3 regions of the Actinomadura sp. ATCC 39365 genome follow, and region 1 is predicted to be linked to each of the others. Evidence: riboswitches for the same ligand, from Rfam matches in the RefSeq annotation. Region 1 holds a riboswitch; each other region holds the start of a gene.
The links. Region 1 has a riboswitch for thiamine pyrophosphate ahead of ACNF49_RS42660 (FAD-dependent oxidoreductase). Riboswitches for the same ligand answer to the same signal wherever they lie in the genome.

Region 1 (5,843 bases):
GCACCCTGGCCGCGGCGGCCCCGGAGGCGGCCGCGACGGTGCGCAGGCTGCTCGGCGACCCCGCGCTCGACGAGGACGGGGTGAGCGCCCTGCGCGAGATCATCACGGACAGCGGCGCGCTGCGGGAGTGCGAGGACCTGATCGCCGGCTATCTCACCGACGCGCTGGCCGCGCTCGACGAGGCGCCGGTCACCGCCGAGTCGCGCACGGCGCTGACCGAGCTGGCCATCGCCGCGACCTCCCGCAAGACCTGACCCCGGGCCTCTGGCTCCGGACCTCCGACCTCGGCCTCCGGTACCGGCGGCCGGCCTGAGCGCGCGCCCGGGTCTGGGCGTCCGGTTTGAGCACGCTTCCGGGGGCGGGCATCCGGGGATGGGCATCCGGCACGCGCATCCGGCTTCGGCGTGCGGCTTCGGCGCGGGGCTCGGGCGCCCGTCGTGGACGGGCGCCCGGTCGTGTCAGGGGGTCAGGCGTTTGGCGAACTCGGCCGCCGCCGCCCCCGGGTCCTCCGCGTCGGTGATCGCGCGTACGACCACCACGCGGCTCACGCCGTACGACATGACCTCGTCGAGGTTGGCGAGGTCGATGCCGCCGATCCCGAACCACGGCCGCGCCGCGCCCGACCCCGGGGCCGACCCTGGGGCCGGTCCCAGTGAGGCCGCGTGCCGCAGCAGCGCCGGGCCGGGCGCGTGGCGGCCCGGCTTGGTCGGCGTGGGCCAGATCGGGCCGCAGCAGAAGTAGTCGACGCCCTCCTCCACGGCCGCGGCGGACGCCTCGGCGACGGAGTGGGTGGACCGGCCGATGACGATGTCGTCGCCGAGTATCTCTCGCGCGACCGTCACGGGAAGGTCGTCCTGCCCCAGGTGGAGCACGTCGGGACGGGCGGCGAAGGCGATGTCCGCCCGGTCGTTGACGGCCAGCAGCTTGCCGTGCCGGTCGCAGGCGTCGCGGAAGACTTCCAGGAGCGCGAGTTCTTCGCGTGCCTCCAGGCCCTTCTCCCGCAGCTGGATGATGTCCACGCCGCCGGCCAGCACCGAGTCGAGGAACTCTGCCAGGTCGCCGCGGTCGCGGCGGCCGTCGGTGCAGAGATAGAGGCGGGCCTCAGAAACCGAGGGCCTGGGCACGCCGCTTGACCTCCGTGTGACGGCCGGCCTTGATCGCCTCGATGGGCGACCCCGGCAGGGACTCGTCTGGGGTGAAGAGCCAGCGCAGCGACTCGACGTCGTCGTAGCCGGCGTCCTGCAACACGGTCAGTGTGCCGGGCAGGCCCTTCATCACGTCCTTCCCGTCGATGAACACCGCGGGAACCTGTGGCCCGCCGCCGCCGCGGCGCACGCCGAGCAGCTTGTGGTCCTTGAGGAGTTGCTTGGCCCGCCCGATCGAGAGATCCAGGCGTGAGGCCACTTCGGGGAGAGTGAGCCACTCGTCGACGAGCTGGTCGGTCTCCCGGTCGATCTGTGCAACAGAAAGCGTCACGAAACCACAACTACCACATGCCGTCCTTGCTCAAACAACACAATCCCGTAGGGGGACCTCTGGATCTACCAGGCGTTCTGTGTCGAGGCGATGACCGCCCTCGATGATCCTACGGCCCTGCACGTAGTCCCGAGGCCGGTCGACGGCCAGCACGGCGGCGAGGGTGTCGCCGGACGTCAGCCAGACGGCCGACCACTTGCCCTCGGGCTCGCCCCGGTAGAGCAGGCGGTCGCCGGAGGGGTGGTGGCCGATGTACTGGACCATGTGGCCGAACTGCTCGGACCAGAAGTAGGGCGCCGGGTCGTAGACGGCCTCCTCGCCCAGCAGGGTCGCGGCGGCGACCTCGGGCGAGCCGAGCGCGGTGTCCCAGTGCTCGACGCGGAGCCGGACGCCGTAGCGGCGCGACCACCAGGCCGCGCAGTCGCCGGCGGCGACCACGTTGGGCATGGACGTGCGCAGGTGCTCGTCGGTGACGACGCCGTTGTGCAGGTCGATGTCGGAGCCGGCCAGCCATTCGATGGCCGGGCGCACGCCGATGCCGGTGACGACCACGTGCGCCTGGACGAACTCGCCGCCCACCAGCCGCACGCCGCCCTCGTCCACCTCGTCGACCATGGTGTTCAGGCGCAGGTCGATGCCGTCGTACCAGTGTCGGGTGCGGGCGCCGATCTCCGGGCCCACGGCGTTGGCCAGCGGGGTGGGGCCGGCCTCGATGACGGTCACCGAGCAGCCGGCCTTGCGGGCGGCGGTGGCGACCTCGGCGCCGATCCAGCCCGCGCCGATGATCGCCACGTGCGCCCCGGCCACGAGTCCGGCGCGCAGCTCGTGGGCGTCGTCGAGGGTGCGCAGGACGTGCTGGGGGCCGTCGCCGGGCACGGTGATCGGCTCGGCGCCGGTGGCGATCACGAGGCCGTCGTAGCCGAGCTGGCCCTCGGTGGTCTCCACGACGCCCTCGCGCAGGGCCTTGGCGGTGACGCCGGGCCAGAAGTCGACCTCCAGCGCGTCGAGGTCGGCCTCCAGGAAGCTGGAGTCGGCCGCGCCGGACAACACGGCCTTGGACAACGGCGGACGGTCGTAGGGCCGATGGCGCTCCTGGCCGATCAGCGTGATCCGTCCGGTGAAGCCGCGCCCGCGCAGCGCCTCCGCGCTGCGCAGCCCGGCCAGGCCCGCTCCCACCACTACGACATGGTTCACGTTCATGACCATAACGGGGGCGGTGCCGGTGCGTCGCGCCGAGGCCGTAGGCTGGAGGCGCAAGACGCGCGGGAGTCCGGCCGTCACCGGGCTGAGAGGAAGGCTTGAGCGGGCCTTCGACCGCAAGACACCTGATCCGGATCATGCCGGCGAAGGGAGCGCGGATGAATGTGATCGTGGGCGGCGGGGTCGTCGGGTTGTCGATCGCCTGGCGGCTGGCCCGCGAGGGGCTGCCCGTCACGGTGGTCGACCCGGCCCCGGGCCGCGGGGCCTCCTACGCGGCGGCCGGGATGCTGGCGCCCGTCAGCGAGGTCGCCTACACCGAGGAGCCGCTGCTGCGGCTGGGGGCCGCCTCGCTGAGCCGGTGGCCGTCCTTCGCCGCCGAACTGGCCGCCGACGCGGGCCTCGGCCCGGACCTCAGCGCGGGCCGCAGTGCGGGCCTCAGTGCGGGCCTCAGCGCGAGCCTCGGGCCAGGTCTCGGCGCGGGCCTGGGCGGCGGGGCCGGGACGAGGTCCCGGGAGGCGTTCGGGGGCACGTTCGGGATGATCGGGCCGGAGGGGGCCGCTGGTCGTGCGCTCGACCTGCGCGCCGACGGCACGCTCGACGTCGCCTTCGGGGCCGACGACCTCGCGGCGCTCGACGACCTGGCGGCGTTCATGGACAAGCTGGGGCTGCGGGTCGAGCGGCTGACCGGGCGCGAGTGCCGCCGTCTGGAGCCCATGCTGGCGCCTTCGGTGCGCGGCGGGCTGCTCGCCCCCGGTGACGCCTGGGTCGATCCGCGCCGGGTCACGGCGGCGCTGCTGGCCGCGCTCGACCGGCTGGGCGTGCCCGTGGTGCGGGCGCGGGTGACCAGGCTGCTGCGCGACGGCGACACCGCTCCAGGCGTCGTGACAGGCGCTGGGACCGGCGCTGGGACCGGCGGCGGGACCGGCGGTGCGGCAGGCGCTGCGGCGGGTGCTGTGACCGGTGTGCGGCTCGAGCCCGTGCCCGGTCAGCCTGAGCCGGCGGTGCGGGAGATCGCGGCCGAGCGGGTGGTGCTGGCCGCCGGGGCGTGGAGCGGGGAGCTGGCCGACGTGCCCGTCCGGCCGGTGAAGGGGCAGATCATGCGGTTGCGCTCGCCGCAGCCGCTGCTCGGGCGGTGCGTACGCGGGATGGTGCACGGCGCGCCCGTCTACCTCGTCCCCAGGGGCGACGGTGAGCTGGTGCTGGGGGCGACCCAGGAGGAGCTCGGGTTCGACACCCGGGTGACCGCGGGCGGGCTCTACGAGCTGCTGCGCGACGCCAGGGAGCTGGTGCCGGGCGTCACCGAGCTGGAGGTCGCCGACGTGGTCGCCGGGCTGCGTCCGGGCACCCCCGACAACCTGCCGATCATCGGGACGGGCGAGGTCCCCGGGCTGGTGCTGGCGACCGGCCACCACCGGGGCGGGGTGCTGCTGGCGCCCCTCACGGCCGCCCTGGTCACGGCGGCGGTGACGACCCCGGCCACGACCCCGGTGACGACGACGGCGCCCCCGACGACGGCCTTGGCAACGGCCCGGACAACAACACAGACAGCGGCCCAGACAGCGGCCCAGACAGCGGCCCAGGCGGGGCTTTCGACGGGCGCGGGGATTCTGACGGGTGAGGAGGGCGAGCTGGCCGCGCTGTGCTCGCCCGCGAGATTTCGGGATATTTCATGATTGTGACGATCAACGGCGCCCCGCACGAGGTGGCCGACGGCACCACCGTGGCCCAGGCCGTACGGACGCTGACCACGGCCACCACCGGGGTGGCCGTGGCCGTGAACGACGAGGTGGTCACGCGGAGCACGTGGGAGACGACGGCGCTCGGCGACCGCGACCGCGTCGAGGTGCTGACGGCGGTGCAGGGTGGATGAGCTGATCATCGCCGGGGAGAAGTTCGCCTCCCGGCTCATCATGGGCACCGGCGGCGCGCCCTCCCTCGAGGTGCTCGACCAGGCCCTGGTCGCCTCGGGCACCGAGCTGACCACGGTGGCCATGCGGCGGCTCGACCCCGGCGCCCGCGGCTCGGTCCTCGACGTGCTGCGCCGCCGCGACATCAAGGTGCTGCCGAACACCGCGGGCTGCTTCACCGCGGGCGAGGCCGTGCTGACGGCCCGGCTGGCCCGCGAGGCCCTGGGGACGAACTGGGTCAAGCTGGAGGTCATCTCCGACGAGCGCACGCTGCTGCCCGACCCGATCGAGACCTTCGACGCGGCCGAGCGGCTGGTGGCCGACGGGTTCGTGGTGCTGCCGTACATCGGCGACGACCCGGCGCTGGCACGGCGGCTGGAGCAGGCCGGCTGCGCGGCGGTGATGCCGCTGGGCGCGCCGATCGGCTCGGGGCTCGGGATCAGGAACCCGCACAACATCGAGCTCATCGTGGAGGCCGCCGAGGTGCCGGTGATCCTCGACGCCGGCATCGGCACGGCCAGCGACGCCGCCCTGGCCATGGAGCTGGGCTGCGACGCGGTGCTGCTGGCCACGGCGGTCACCCGGGCGCAGCGCCCCGAGCTCATGGCCTCGGCGATGAGGGCGGCCGTGGTGGCGGGACGCCAGGCGCGGCAGGCGGGCCGGATCCCGCGCCGTCGCTACGCCGAGGCGTCCTCGCCGACGACCCCGTAGGGATCCCCTGACCCACTGGAGCCGACGACCCCTCGGGATCCCCTGAGATCCACTGGAGGGCCGGCTCGCGCCGGCCCTCCCGCCGGTCGGGGCCGCCCTCGCGAGAACGTCTCCGCATCGGTTTCGGGCGCGCGGGCCCTGCCGGTGGCAAAACGCCCGTAAACTCAGGGGGGTGGTGGATAAGACGACTGCGGACCCCCTGGTCGGGCGGCTCCTCGATGGGCGCTACCGCATCGAGAGCCGGATCGCCCGGGGCGGTATGGCGACCGTCTACCTGGCGCTCGACGTCCGGCTGGATCGCACTGTCGCGTTGAAGGTCATGCACCGCTCGCTCGCCGAGGACCCGGCCTTCGTCCGCAGGTTCATCGGCGAGGCCAAGTCGGTGGCCAGCCTGTCCCACCCCAACGTGGTGCACGTCTTCGACCAGGGCACCGACACCGACGTCGTCTACCTGTCGATGGAGTACGTGCCCGGCCGCACGCTGCGCGACATCCTGCGCGAGCGCGGCCGGCTGCCCGCCCGCGAGGCGCTGGAGATCATGATCCCGGT
Region 2 (5,843 bases), 8.1 Mb from region 1:
GCGTGGTGGGTCTGACGGGCGATCCGTCCGATACGCTGCGCTCACGAAGATTCCGGTGGCTGAAACGGGTGAGAGGCATGTCGAGCAGCGACCTCGATGCCCTGCTGAGAGTGACCTCCAGCACCTACAAGGGCGAGGGGCCACCGGACATCGCGTTCGGCACCTACGACGGCGCGGTGGGCAGGCTGGTGCTCGCGGTGACCGGCAAGGGCATCGCGGCCTGCAGTTTCGAGGCCGAGAACACCGTGTTCGAGCGGGTGGCCAAGGAGGTCGGCACGTTCATCGGGCCCGACGCCCGCCGCCTCGACCCGGTGCGCCGGGAGCTCGACGCGTACTTCTCCGGCCGCCTGCGCACCTTCGCCACGCCGGTGGACCTCGCGCTGGCCACGCCGTTCGCCCGTACCGTGCTGCAGAAGACCATGGCCGTGCCCTACGGCACGACCACGACGTACGAGGAGATCGGCGCGAGCATCGGACGGCCGCGCGCCCTTCGCGCGGTCGGCAACGCGGTCGGCGCCAACCCCGTGTGCGTGATCGTGCCCTGTCATCGGGTGGTCCGTGAGGACGGCGAGCTCGGCGACTACGCCGGAGGCGTGGCCGCCAAGCAGCACCTGCTCAACGTCGAACGCCGGGCCTCAGCGGGCCGCTGACCGGCGTCGGCCGAGCACGCCGATGAGCAGCGTCACCAGGGCCGCCACCAGCGCGCCGCCGAGCGCACCGTTCATCCACGGCTCCCTCGTGAAGCCGACGGCGTCGCGGGCGGAGGCCCAGAAGCCGTCCCAGCCGGCGACCGTGGGCGTCGAGGTGGTGAACCAGTAGGCGGCGAAGCCCAGCGCCCACGGCAGCAGCATCAGCCAGCGCGAGGGCGCGTCCTCGGCGGTGTTCCAGCGGGCGGCGCCGCCGAGCACGAAGTAGTCGACGGCCAGCACCGCGAACATCGGCACGAACACCGCGCCGATCACCCCGAGGAACGCGCCGTAGGAGGTGACGTCCACGACCAGGGCGATCGCGGTGGTGAGCACGCCGATCGCGGTCGAGACGATCCGGCGGTCGACGTTCGGCATGAGGTTCTGCAGCGAGACGGTGGTGGAGTAGACGTTGGCGAAGGACTGGTCGGTCTCGCGCAGCACCAGGATGCCGAAGAACAGCGCGCCCAGCGGCGCCGCGACGAACGGCTGGAACACGACCATGCCGTCGGCCTGGACCGCCCGGGCGCCCGCGATGGCCACCGCGTACACGCCGAGGGCCAGGCAGGCCACCTGGGCGACGGTGTAGCCGCCGACGACCCCGGTGAAGGCGGCCCGGCTGGAACGCGAGTGCCTGGCGAAGTCGGCGGCCATCGGCACCCACGACACCGACAGGGCGATGACGTAGTCGACGGCCGGGGCGAAGGCCGTCCACGACCCGCCCGTGTACGTCGGCGCCTCGCCCAGGAACGACACGGTGAACCAGATCAGCGACAGGATCACGCCGACGGTCACGTACCGGCGCAGCAGCCTGATCGACCCGAGCGGCCAGACGGCGAGCGCGGTGGTCAGCACCCCCGCCGCCACCACCCACACCTGGTACGGGACGCTGCCGAAGATCGCGTTCGCGGCCTTGGCGATCACCCAGAGCTCGAAGGCCCCCCAGCCGAGCATCTGCACGATGTTCAGCACGGACGGGACGTACGACATCTTCGCCCCGAACAGCCCGCGCAGCAGCACCATCGCCGGCCGCCCGGTCTGCGTGCCGGGGATGGCCGACAGGCCCACCATGGCCGTGCCGATGAGGCTGCCGACCACGGCGGCCGTGAGCGCGGCCACGAGGCTGAGCGGCGCGCCGCCCAGGGGGTCGATCAGGACGAGCGCACCGGAGAAGCCGAGAAGGCTGACACCGAGGTTGGCCCAGAGCGCGCCCTGGTCGAGGACGCCGAGGGTCTTGGGGGGCGCGCCGTCAAGGGTCAGCGGAACTTCGTCGACGACATGCGTCATCGCACACTCCCTACGCCGGCATTATCCGGACAGGTTCAGGCGGTCGGCAGCGGCTGTGTTGCTGCCCTCTCAGCCCGGCACCCCGAGCTCCCGCGACTATGCAGTTGGCGCCCTCATCATGCCTTAATGGCGGCAGAACCGCCACAGTGGGGCATTCAGGCCACGAAAGGCTCCTGCCCGGTCTCGCTCACCATCGGACGGCGCGCGAACTCCCACGACTGCATGCCGCCGCCCACGTTGACGGCGTCGCGCCCGAGCTGGTTGAGCCACGCCGCGACCTGCATCGACCGGCCGCCGACCCGGCACACCACGTAGACGGTGCGGTCGGCGGGCACCTCCTCGACCCGGCCCTGGATCTGCGACATGGGGATGTGCACGGCCTCGGGGGCGTGGCCGGCGAGCCATTCGTCCTGCTCGCGGACGTCGAGCAGGTAGGCGTCGTCGGGAACGGCGGTGGCCTCGATCTCAGGAACGGTCATGCCTCCATCATCCCGCGCCCGGGACCCTACTTGAGCAGGCGCGACATCCGCCGGTCGGCCAGCGGCTTGCCGCCCGTCTGGCAGGTCGGGCAGTACTGGAGCGCGGAGTCGGCGAAGGACACCTCGCGGATCGTGTCGCCGCACACGTCGCACGGCTGGCCCGCCCGGTTGTGCACGCGCAGCCCGGACTTCTTCTCCGCCTTGAGGTCTTTGGCGGCCAGCCCGTGCGCCCGTTCGACGGCGTCGCGCAACGTCGTCACGATGGCCTCGTGCAGGTCGGCGATCTGCGCGTCGGTCAGCGTCGCCGCGATCTTGAACGGCGACATCTTCGCCGCGTGCAGCACCTCGTCGGAGTAGGCGTTGCCGATGCCCGCGATCACCTTCTGGTCGCGCAGCAGCCCCTTGATCTGGGTGCGGTTGCCGCCCACGATGCGTTTGAGCGCCTCGACGGTGAAGGCGTCGTCGAGCGGGTCGGGGCCCAGGGCGGCGACGCCGGGCACGTCCTCCGGCTTGTCGGTGACGTAGACGGCCAGCCGTTTCTGCGTGCCTGCCTCGGTCAGCTCGAACCCGGGGGCCAGGCCGTCGTCGTCGGGCGCCAGCCGTACGCGTACGGCCAGCGGCCCCTTGCCCGGCCGCACCGGCCGCGCGCCGGTCAGGTCGTCGCGCCAGCGCAGCCAGCCGGCGCGGGCCAGATGGATGATCAGGTGCAGGCCGTCGCAGTCGAGGTCGAGGAACTTGCCGTGCCTCGACACGCCCGTGACGGTGAGCCCGCCGAGCGCGGTGACCGGCGGGTCGAACGTCTTGAGCGCCTGGAAGCCGACGACGTCGACGCCGGCGATCGAACGGCCGACCGCCCGCTCGCGCAGGAAGTTCGTGAGCGACTCCACCTCGGGAAGTTCCGGCATGCCACCAGGGTATGGCGCGCACCGGGCCGGCACGCGACTACGGCACGTCCCAGAAGGCGAGCTCGTGTGCCATGCCCTCGGCGAACAGCGCCTCCGCCCGTACGGGGTCGGGGTCGGCCTCGTCGATCATCTGCCCGATCCGTACGGTCAGCGCCGCGAACGCCGGGTCTGCGTAGGTGTCCACCCAGGCCCGGTACCGCGGCTCGGCGGGCGGATTCTCGGCAAGGATCTTCCCAAGACTCGAATATCCCCACATGCACGGATAGAGCGCCGCCAACCCCTCCCCGTACGACCCCGCCGCCTCCAGCAGGAACGCCGTGTACGCCGCACACGCCGGCCCCTTCACCGCGTTGTCCAGATCGGCCCCGAACTCCGCCGACAACGACCGATGCAGCCGCAGTTCGTCGTGGTACGTCGCATGCGCCAGATCTACCAGGTCCCCCAGATGCCCGTCCGGCGCCTGCCAGGCCAGCCTGGAGAACACCCGCACATAGTCCAGCAGGTACAGGTAGTCCTGCTCCAGCCAGGAGCGGAAGACCGGCTCCGGCAGGTCGCCCCGCCCGATGCCGGCCACCGTGGGGTGGTCGAGCTGCGCCTGGAGCAGCGGCCGGCCGATCGCGTGAAGTCTTTCCGAAATGCTCATGCTGGGAGGTTAGTGTCGGGGCATGACCGTGACGATTGCCGAAGAACTCCTCCTCCTCGCCCACGACGAGGAAGAGGGCAAGCAGCTCATCGGGGGCGTCCAGCTCAACCCCGCGCTCGGCGGCGCGATCCTCGCCGAGCTGGCCGCCGCGGGCCGCGTCGAGCTGGCCGACGACAAGGTGACGGTCAAGGACCCCACCCCGCTGGGCGACGCGGAGCTCGACGCCGCCCTCGCCCGCATGGCCGAGGACGGCAAAGCCAGGAAGCCCGCGTGGTGGGTGCAGCGGCTGCAGACGGACAAGCTGCGCAGGCGCCTGCTCACCAGGCTCGCCGAGGCGGGTGTGCTGGCCGAGGAGCGCGGCCGGGTGCTGGGCATCTTCCCGACCACCCGCTGGCCGGAGTCGGACCCCCAGGTGGAGGCCGACGTGCGCGAACGCGTGACGTCCGTCCTCGCGGGCGCCGACCCCGACGAGCGCACCGCCACGCTGATCGCGATCATGCACGCGGCCAAGCTCGACCGCAAAGCCTTCCCCGGCGCCGACCGCGAGCGCGTCAAGGAGATCGCCGAGGGCGAGTGGGCCGGTCAGGCGGTCGCCAAGACGATCACCGCCATCACCGCGGCCGTCGCCGTCACCGCCTCCACCGCCGCGATCGTCGCCGCCACGAGCTGAGCCGGGCGGGGCCAGCCGGGCAGGGCCGCCCCCGCGAGGCTCGCGCCTCGCGGGGCAGGTCAACCGGCGTCCACGATCTCCTTCGGCACCGGCTTGTCGGCCTTCAGCGCGTCGAAGAGGGCCAGCGCCTTGAGCCGGTCCCACTTGATCGCCGCGCCGCCGCCGGCGACGATCTCGTTCCCGCCGAACGGCACCACGGTCGTGACCGGGCTGTCGCCCATCGCCAGCCCCAGCGAGAGCATGTCGAACGCGCCGGTGCTGGAGTCGACCTCGACCGCGTCCGTGGCGCTCATGGCCAGCGGGATCGACGTGAACGGGTTGATCAGCACGCCCGGGCTGGCGGCCTTCTTCACCACCGCGCCGAGGAACTGCCGCTGCCGTTTGGTGCGCTCGAAGTCCGGCAGCGCGCCGCCCTTGCGGGTGCGTACGTAGCCGAGGGCCTGGGAGCCGTTGAGCACCTGCGTGCCCTTCTTGAGCTTGAGCCCGGCCTTGGGGTCGTCGACGTCGGCCCGGACGTTGATCTCGACGCCGCCGATCGCGTCCACGATGTCCACGAAGCCGGCGAAGCCGATCTCCATGTAGTTGTCGATGTGCACGCCGGTGACGGTCTCGACCGTGCGGACCAGCAGCTTCGGCCCGCCGGACGCGTACGCCGCGTTGAGCTTGTCGCGCCCGCGCCCCGGAATGGTCACCGCCGAGTCACGCGGAAGGCTGACCAGGGTGGGCTTGTCGCCGTTGTCGGAGATGTGCAGCAGCATCATCGAGTCGGTGCGCTGCCCGACCGCGCGCCCGGTGGCCAGCTTCTTGCGCTCGGCCGCGGTCAGGCCCTTGCGGCTGTCGGAGCCGACCAGCAGCCAGTTGGTGCCGGGAGTGTCGGCGGGCCGGCCCTTGTACTCGTCGAGCACCCCGTCGATGCCCGCCAGCCGGGAGTTGATCCAGAAGAACAGGCCCACGGCCGCCACCAGGAGCAGCGCGACCAGGCCCGCGACGATCTTCAGGACGGTCCGGCCGCGCACCCGCGGCCCCCTGGGCCCGCGCGGCTCCTTCGGCGCGGGGTCGCCCGCCGCCCTGAGCGGTTTGACCGGGCTGTTCCCGGCACGCTCGCGTCCGTAGACCTTTCCCGATCGGGGAGGTGGCGGAGGCGGCGGCGACTGCTGCTCGTCGGAGTAGGCG
Region 3 (5,843 bases), 1.7 Mb from region 1:
CAGTCGGGCACCACGTGGGCCACGGTCAGCGACACCCCGCGCAGCACTGCCTCCTTGGCGGCCCAGTCGACGGACAGCAGTCCGGTCGGCGAGCCGTCGACACCTGCGACGATCATGGTCAGGCCACGTAACATTCCACTTCGGCGCGGCGATAGGCCAAGCCCTGTCTGGTGGACTCGTCGATGCACGCGCGCTCGGTCTTGCTGAGGAGCAGTTCGCCGCAGACCGTCACGCCGGAGTACGTCCGGCAGTCGAGTGAACGGTTGCGCCGGCCGATTCGGTAGTTGTCCTTGACCGCCTGCCTGCACTTCTGGCGCAGGGCCTGTGTGTCGGCGTAGCGGCACTGGGCGGTCAGCGTCCGGTATTGCTGCTTGCTCACTTCCTGCTGCTCGATGCCGTCCCCAGAGGCGGCAGCCGGTCCGATCGTGGTGAGAGCCACGATCGCGGCCACAGCGGCGATCTTCATCATAGTTCCCCTGAGGGAGTCCGTACCGCCAGGGGCGATCGCCAAACCTTAGGCTGATCGCCATGCTGACGCTCCGGTACGACGAGCCCGCCCCCAGCTGGGAAGGACACGTCCTTCCGATCGGCAACGGAGCGCTCGGCGCCTGCGTGTTCGGGACGCTTGCGACCGAGCGCGTCCAGCTCAACGAGAAGTCGTTGTGGACCGGCGGTCCGGGCAGCGCGGAGCCCTGCGGATCCGGCAACTGGCCGACGGACCGTCCCGGTGCTCTGGACGCGGTGCGGCGGGTCATCGACGAACGGGGTTCGATGGCGCCGGAGGAAGTGGCCGAGATCCTGGGAAACCCGGCCTACAGCACGGTGGGGCACATCCCCGGCTTCGGGGCGTACCAGAACTTCGGCGAGTTGCTGCTCGACGTGACCGGCGGTTCCTCCGGCGGCTACCGGCGCACGCTCGACCTGGAGACGGCGGTGGCCGCCGTGACGTACGAGGACGCCGACGGCGTGGTGCTCACCAGGGAATATTTCGCCTCGTACCCGGCGGGCGTCATCGTCGGCAGGCTGACAGCGGGACGCCCGGGACGGGTGGGGTTCACGTTGCGCTTCGGCAGCGCGCATGACGGCGGTGAGGACGTGACCGCCGAGGCCGGACGGCTGCGCGTCCGGGGCGTGCTGGCCGACAACGGCCTGGTGTACGAGGGCCAGATCCAGGTACTGACCGAGGGCGGCACCCGCACGGACGACGGCGACCGCGTCGTGGTGACGGGCGCCGACAGCGCGGTGTTCGTCTTCTCGGCGGCCACCGACTACGCGCCCGTCCACCCCGGCTACCGGGGTCCGGACCCGGCGGCGCGGGTCACGGCGGCGGTGGACGCGGCGGCGCGCCGGCCGTACGCGGAGCTGCGGGCCGAGCACGAGGCCGACCACCGGGCGCTGTTCGGCCGGGTACGCCTCGACCTCGGCCGGCGCCTGCCCGACCTGCCCACCGACCGCCTGCTGGCCGCCTACCAAGGCGCCGGCACCTCGTCCGACAGGGCCCTGGAGACGCTGTACTTCCAGTACGGCCGGTACCTGCTGATCGCCTGCTCCCGCCCCGGCTCGCTGCCGGCCAACCTGCAGGGGGTGTGGAACGCGTCCAACTCGCCGCCGTGGGAGTCCGACTACCACACCAACATCAACCTGCAGATGAACTACTGGCCCGCCGAGCCGGTGAACCTGGCCGAGACGGCGGTGCCGTACCAGGAGTTCGTGGCGGGGCTGCGCGCGCCCGGTCGAGAGACCGCGCGGTCGATGTTCGGCTCCGCGGGCTGGGTGGTGCACTCCAACACCAACCCGTTCGGGTTCACCGGGGTGCACGACTGGCCCACGTCGTTCTGGATGCCGGACGCCGCCGGCTGGCTGGTGCGCCAGCTCTACGAGCGCTACCTGTTCGGCGGCGACGAGAACTACCTGCGCGGGCACGCCTACCCGGCGATGCGCGAGGCCGCCGAGTTCTGGCTGGCCAACCTGTGTACCGACGGGCGTGACGGCAGCCTCGTCGTCTCGCCCGCGTACTCGCCCGAGCACGGCGACTTCACCGCGGGCGCGGCCATGGCGCAGCAGATCGTCCGGGACCTGTTCGCCTGCACGGCCGAGGCCGCGCGGACGCTCGGCGTGGACGCCGAGTTCGCCGGACGGCTGCGCGCGGCGGCCGACCGGCTCGATCCCGGGCTGCGGGTCGGGTCGTGGGGGCAGCTCCAGGAGTGGAAGGCCGACCTCGACGACCCGTCCGACCGGCACCGGCACGTCTCCCAGCTCTACGCCCTGCACCCCGGGACGCAGCTCACCGCTCCCGAGCACCTGGCCGCGGCGCGCACCACCCTCGAAGCCCGCGGCGACGGCGGCACGGGCTGGAGCATGGCCTGGAAGGTCAACTTCTGGGCCCGGCTCAAGGACGGCGACCGCGCCCTGAGCATGCTGAGCGGGCAACTGCGGTCCAGCACGCTGCCCAACCTGTGGGACACGCATCCGCCGTTCCAGATCGACGGGAACCTCGGCGCGACCGCCGGGGTGGCCGAGATGCTGCTCCAGAGCCACGCCGGCGTCATCGAGCTGCTGCCCGCACTGCCGGCCGTCTGGCACGCGGGCTCGTTCGACGGGCTGCGCGCCCGCGGCGGCTTCACCGTCGGGGTGACCTGGGCGGACGGCGTGCCGGTCGAGGTCAGGCTGGCGTCGGCGCGCGGTGGGACCGCCCGGCTGCGCGGCCCCGGGTTCGCGCTCGACCTGGAGACTAGGGCAGGGGAGAGCTGCGCGCTGTCGCCAGCACGCTGAACCACGTGCGGTGGGTGACGTTCGTCTCGTGCCAGGCGACCGCGAACCCGGCCGCGTCCAGCACCGCGAGCAGGTCCCCCGCGTCGCGGTGGACGAACCAGCGCTCGTACTCCGTCCGGTACGGCACCGGCTCCCAGCCCTCGCTGTCGCCCAGGGCGGTGATCAGCGCGAGCACCCCGCCGGGGCGCAGCGCCGCGTGCCAGGCGCGCAGCGTCGGCTCGGTCTGCTCGGACGGCACGTGCACGAGGGCCGCGGCCGACCAGATGCCGTCCAGGGACTGCGGCGACAGCGGCGGCCGCCGCAGATCGCCCAGAACGGCGGGCACGCCGCGCCCGGCGGCGAGCCTGGCCATCTCGATCGACAGGTCCACGCCCACGGTGGTCAGGCCGCGTCCGGCGAACCAGGCCGACTCGCGCCCCGGGCCGCATCCCAGGTCGGCGACCGTGGCTCCGGCGGGCAGGGCTGAGGCGAACCGGTCGCGGACGGCCACGATCGAGGGTGACGGATCGGCGACCTGCTCGTCGAACTGGCGCGCGATGCGGTCGTAGGTGGCGGTCGTGTGCGCAATGGGATCAGACATCCCCTTGATCCTGCCACGCGCGGGGTTATGATCGCGGTGACCAACGCGGGAGCCCGGTACGGACCGGGCTGAGAGGACGGCTGTCAGCCGCCGACCGCCAGAACCTGCTCCGGATAATGCCGGCGAAGGGAGTTTGCGCGATGAGCGACGCGCGCTTTTCCAAGATCCACATCGGTGACCTCCAGGTGCCGATGCGCGAGGTCAGACTGTCGAACGGCACCTCGGTGCGGCTCTACGACACCTCGGGGCCGTCGCGTACCGACCGCTCGGCGTGGGGATCGCCGGTCACCCAGCTCGGCGCCGCGCGGCGCGGCGTGGTGACCAAGGAGATGGAGTTCGTGGCCGTCCGGGAGGGTATGACCCCCGAGTTCGTCCGGCAGGAGGTCGCGGCCGGCCGGGCGGTCATCCCCGCCAACGTCAACCATCCCGAGTCCGAGCCGATGGCGATCGGCCGGAACTTCCTGGTCAAGATCAACGCCAACATCGGCAACTCCGCCGTCACCTCCTCGATCGAGGAGGAGGTCGAGAAGATGACCTGGGCCACCCGGTGGGGCGCCGACACCGTCATGGACCTGTCCACCGGGCCGAACATCCACGAGACCCGCGAGCAGATCATCCGCAGCTCGCCCGTCCCGGTCGGGACCGTGCCCATCTACCAGGCGCTGGAGAAGGTGGGCGGGCGTCCGGAGGCGCTGTCGTGGGAGGTCTACCGCGACACCCTGATCGAGCAGTGCGAGCAGGGTGTCGACTACGTGACGGTGCACGCGGGCGTGCGGCTGGCGCACGTGCCGCTGACCGCCCGCCGCAAGACCGGGATCGTCTCGCGCGGGGGCTCGATCATGGCCGCCTGGTGCCTGGCCCACCACCGCGAGAGCTTCCTGTACGAGCACTTCGAGGAGATGTGCGCCCTGCTGGCCCGCTACGACGTGACGTTCTCGCTGGGCGACGGGCTGCGCCCCGGGTCGATCGCGGACGCCAACGACGAGGCCCAGTTCGCCGAGCTGCGCACGCTGGGCGAGCTGACCAAGATCGCGCACGCGCACGAGGTGCAGGTGATGATCGAGGGCCCCGGCCACGTGCCCATGCACAAGATCAAGGAGAACGTCGACCTGCAGCGCGAGCTCTGCGACGACGTGCCCTTCTACACCCTCGGCCCGCTCGTCACCGACATCGCCCCCGGCTACGACCACATCACCTCGGGCATCGGCGCCGCCATGATCGCCTGGTACGGCACCGCCATGCTCTGCTACGTCACCCCCAAGGAGCACCTCGGCCTGCCCAACCGCGACGACGTCAAGACCGGCGTGATCACGTACAAGATCGCGGCGCACGCGGCGGACCTGGCCAAGGGGCACCCGCAGGCCCAGGCGTGGGACGACGCCCTGTCGGACGCCCGGTTCGAGTTCCGCTGGGAGGACCAGTTCGACCTGTCGCTCGACCCGGACACCGCCCGCGCCTTCCACGACGAGACCCTGCCGGCCGCGCCCGCCAAGACCGCGCACTTCTGCTCGATGTGCGGCCCTAAGTTCTGCTCGATGAAGCTCAGCCACGAGGTGCGGGCGGGCATGGCCGACAAGGCGGCCGAGTTCCTCGGGAAGGGCGGCTCGATCTACCTCTGACCTGCGCGGTCAGCCCGGGAGCGTCTCGCCGCCGATCGGGGCCAGCACCTCGCCCGTGTAGTACGAGGACAGCCGGTCGGCGGCGAAGAACACGTACGAAGGGGCGATCTCGTCGGGGTCGGCGGCCCGCTTCATGGGCACCTGCGCGCCGAACTTCTCCACCTTCTCCTCCGGCATCGTGGCCGGGATCAGCGGCGTCCAGACCGGGCCGGGGGCGACGGCGTTGATCCTGATGCCGCGCTCGACCAGGTTCTGGGCCATGGAGTAGGTGAAGGCGTTGATCGCGCCCTTCGTCGCGGCGTAGTCGATGAGGGTCTTGTTGCCCCGCAGGCCGTTGATCGAGGAGGTGTTCACGATCGCGCTGCCCTCCCGCAGGTGCGGCAGCGCGGCCTTGGTGACGCGGTAGTAGCTGTGGATGTTGACCGCGAACGTGTGCTCCCACTGCTCGTCCGTCAGCTCCTCCAGGGAGTCGACGGGCGCCTGGTAGGCCACGTTGTTGACCAGGACGTCCAGGCCGCCCAGCTCGGAGACGGCCTGCTCCACGACCGTCGCGCAGTGGTCGCGGTCGCCCAGGTCGCCGGGCAGCAGCACGCAGCGCCGTCCCTCCTGCTCGACCAGGCCGCGGGTGTGGTTGGCGTCGTCGTGCTCGTCGAGGTAGGCGATGGCGACGTCCGCGCCCTCCTTGGCGAACGCCACCGCCACCGCCCGGCCGATGCCCGAGTCACCGCCGGTGATCAGCGCCTTCTTGCCCGCCAGCAGGTCCCTGCCCTCGTAGCCGCGCATCTCGTCGCGCGGCTCGGGCGACATCTCGTCCGTACGGCCCGGGTACGGCTGGCTCTGGGGTGGTGGTGTCTCCGACATGTCCGGCGATC

Region 2: it holds a riboswitch for thiamine pyrophosphate, as region 1 does, so the genes downstream of both, ACNF49_RS04100 (purine-cytosine permease family protein) here and ACNF49_RS42660 (FAD-dependent oxidoreductase) in region 1, are expected to answer to the same signal.
Region 3: it holds a riboswitch for thiamine pyrophosphate, as region 1 does, so the genes downstream of both, thiC (phosphomethylpyrimidine synthase ThiC) here and ACNF49_RS42660 (FAD-dependent oxidoreductase) in region 1, are expected to answer to the same signal.

What each region holds. Positions count from the first base shown of each region.
Region 1 is NZ_CP184335.1:8,833,525-8,839,367, forward strand. It holds gene ACNF49_RS42640 (polyprenyl synthetase family protein) at 1-254, shown strand, start outside; gene thiE (thiamine phosphate synthase) at 459-1,124, opposite strand; gene ACNF49_RS42650 (Rv2175c family DNA-binding protein) at 1,102-1,476, opposite strand; gene ACNF49_RS42655 (NAD(P)/FAD-dependent oxidoreductase) at 1,507-2,676, opposite strand; TPP riboswitch at 2,729-2,845, shown strand; gene ACNF49_RS42660 (FAD-dependent oxidoreductase) at 2,835-4,349, shown strand; gene thiS (sulfur carrier protein ThiS) at 4,346-4,546, shown strand; gene ACNF49_RS42670 (thiazole synthase) at 4,539-5,294, shown strand; gene pknB (Stk1 family PASTA domain-containing Ser/Thr kinase) at 5,470-5,843, shown strand, end outside.
Region 2 is NZ_CP184335.1:756,410-762,252, forward strand. It holds gene ACNF49_RS04095 (methylated-DNA--[protein]-cysteine S-methyltransferase) at 78-650, shown strand; gene ACNF49_RS04100 (purine-cytosine permease family protein) at 636-1,973, opposite strand; TPP riboswitch at 1,964-2,077, opposite strand; gene ACNF49_RS04105 (rhodanese-like domain-containing protein) at 2,129-2,452, opposite strand; gene ACNF49_RS04110 (Fpg/Nei family DNA glycosylase) at 2,479-3,357, opposite strand; gene ACNF49_RS04115 (TenA family protein) at 3,395-4,000, opposite strand; gene ACNF49_RS04120 (GOLPH3/VPS74 family protein) at 4,023-4,670, shown strand; gene ACNF49_RS04125 (LCP family protein) at 4,730-5,843, opposite strand, start outside.
Region 3 is NZ_CP184335.1:10,539,397-10,545,239, reverse strand. It holds gene ACNF49_RS50380 (universal stress protein) at 1-116, opposite strand, end outside; gene ACNF49_RS50375 (hypothetical protein) at 119-469, opposite strand; gene ACNF49_RS50370 (glycoside hydrolase family 95 protein) at 529-2,772, shown strand; gene ACNF49_RS50365 (class I SAM-dependent methyltransferase) at 2,732-3,352, opposite strand; TPP riboswitch at 3,388-3,500, shown strand; gene thiC (phosphomethylpyrimidine synthase ThiC) at 3,493-4,971, shown strand; gene ACNF49_RS50355 (SDR family oxidoreductase) at 4,981-5,832, opposite strand.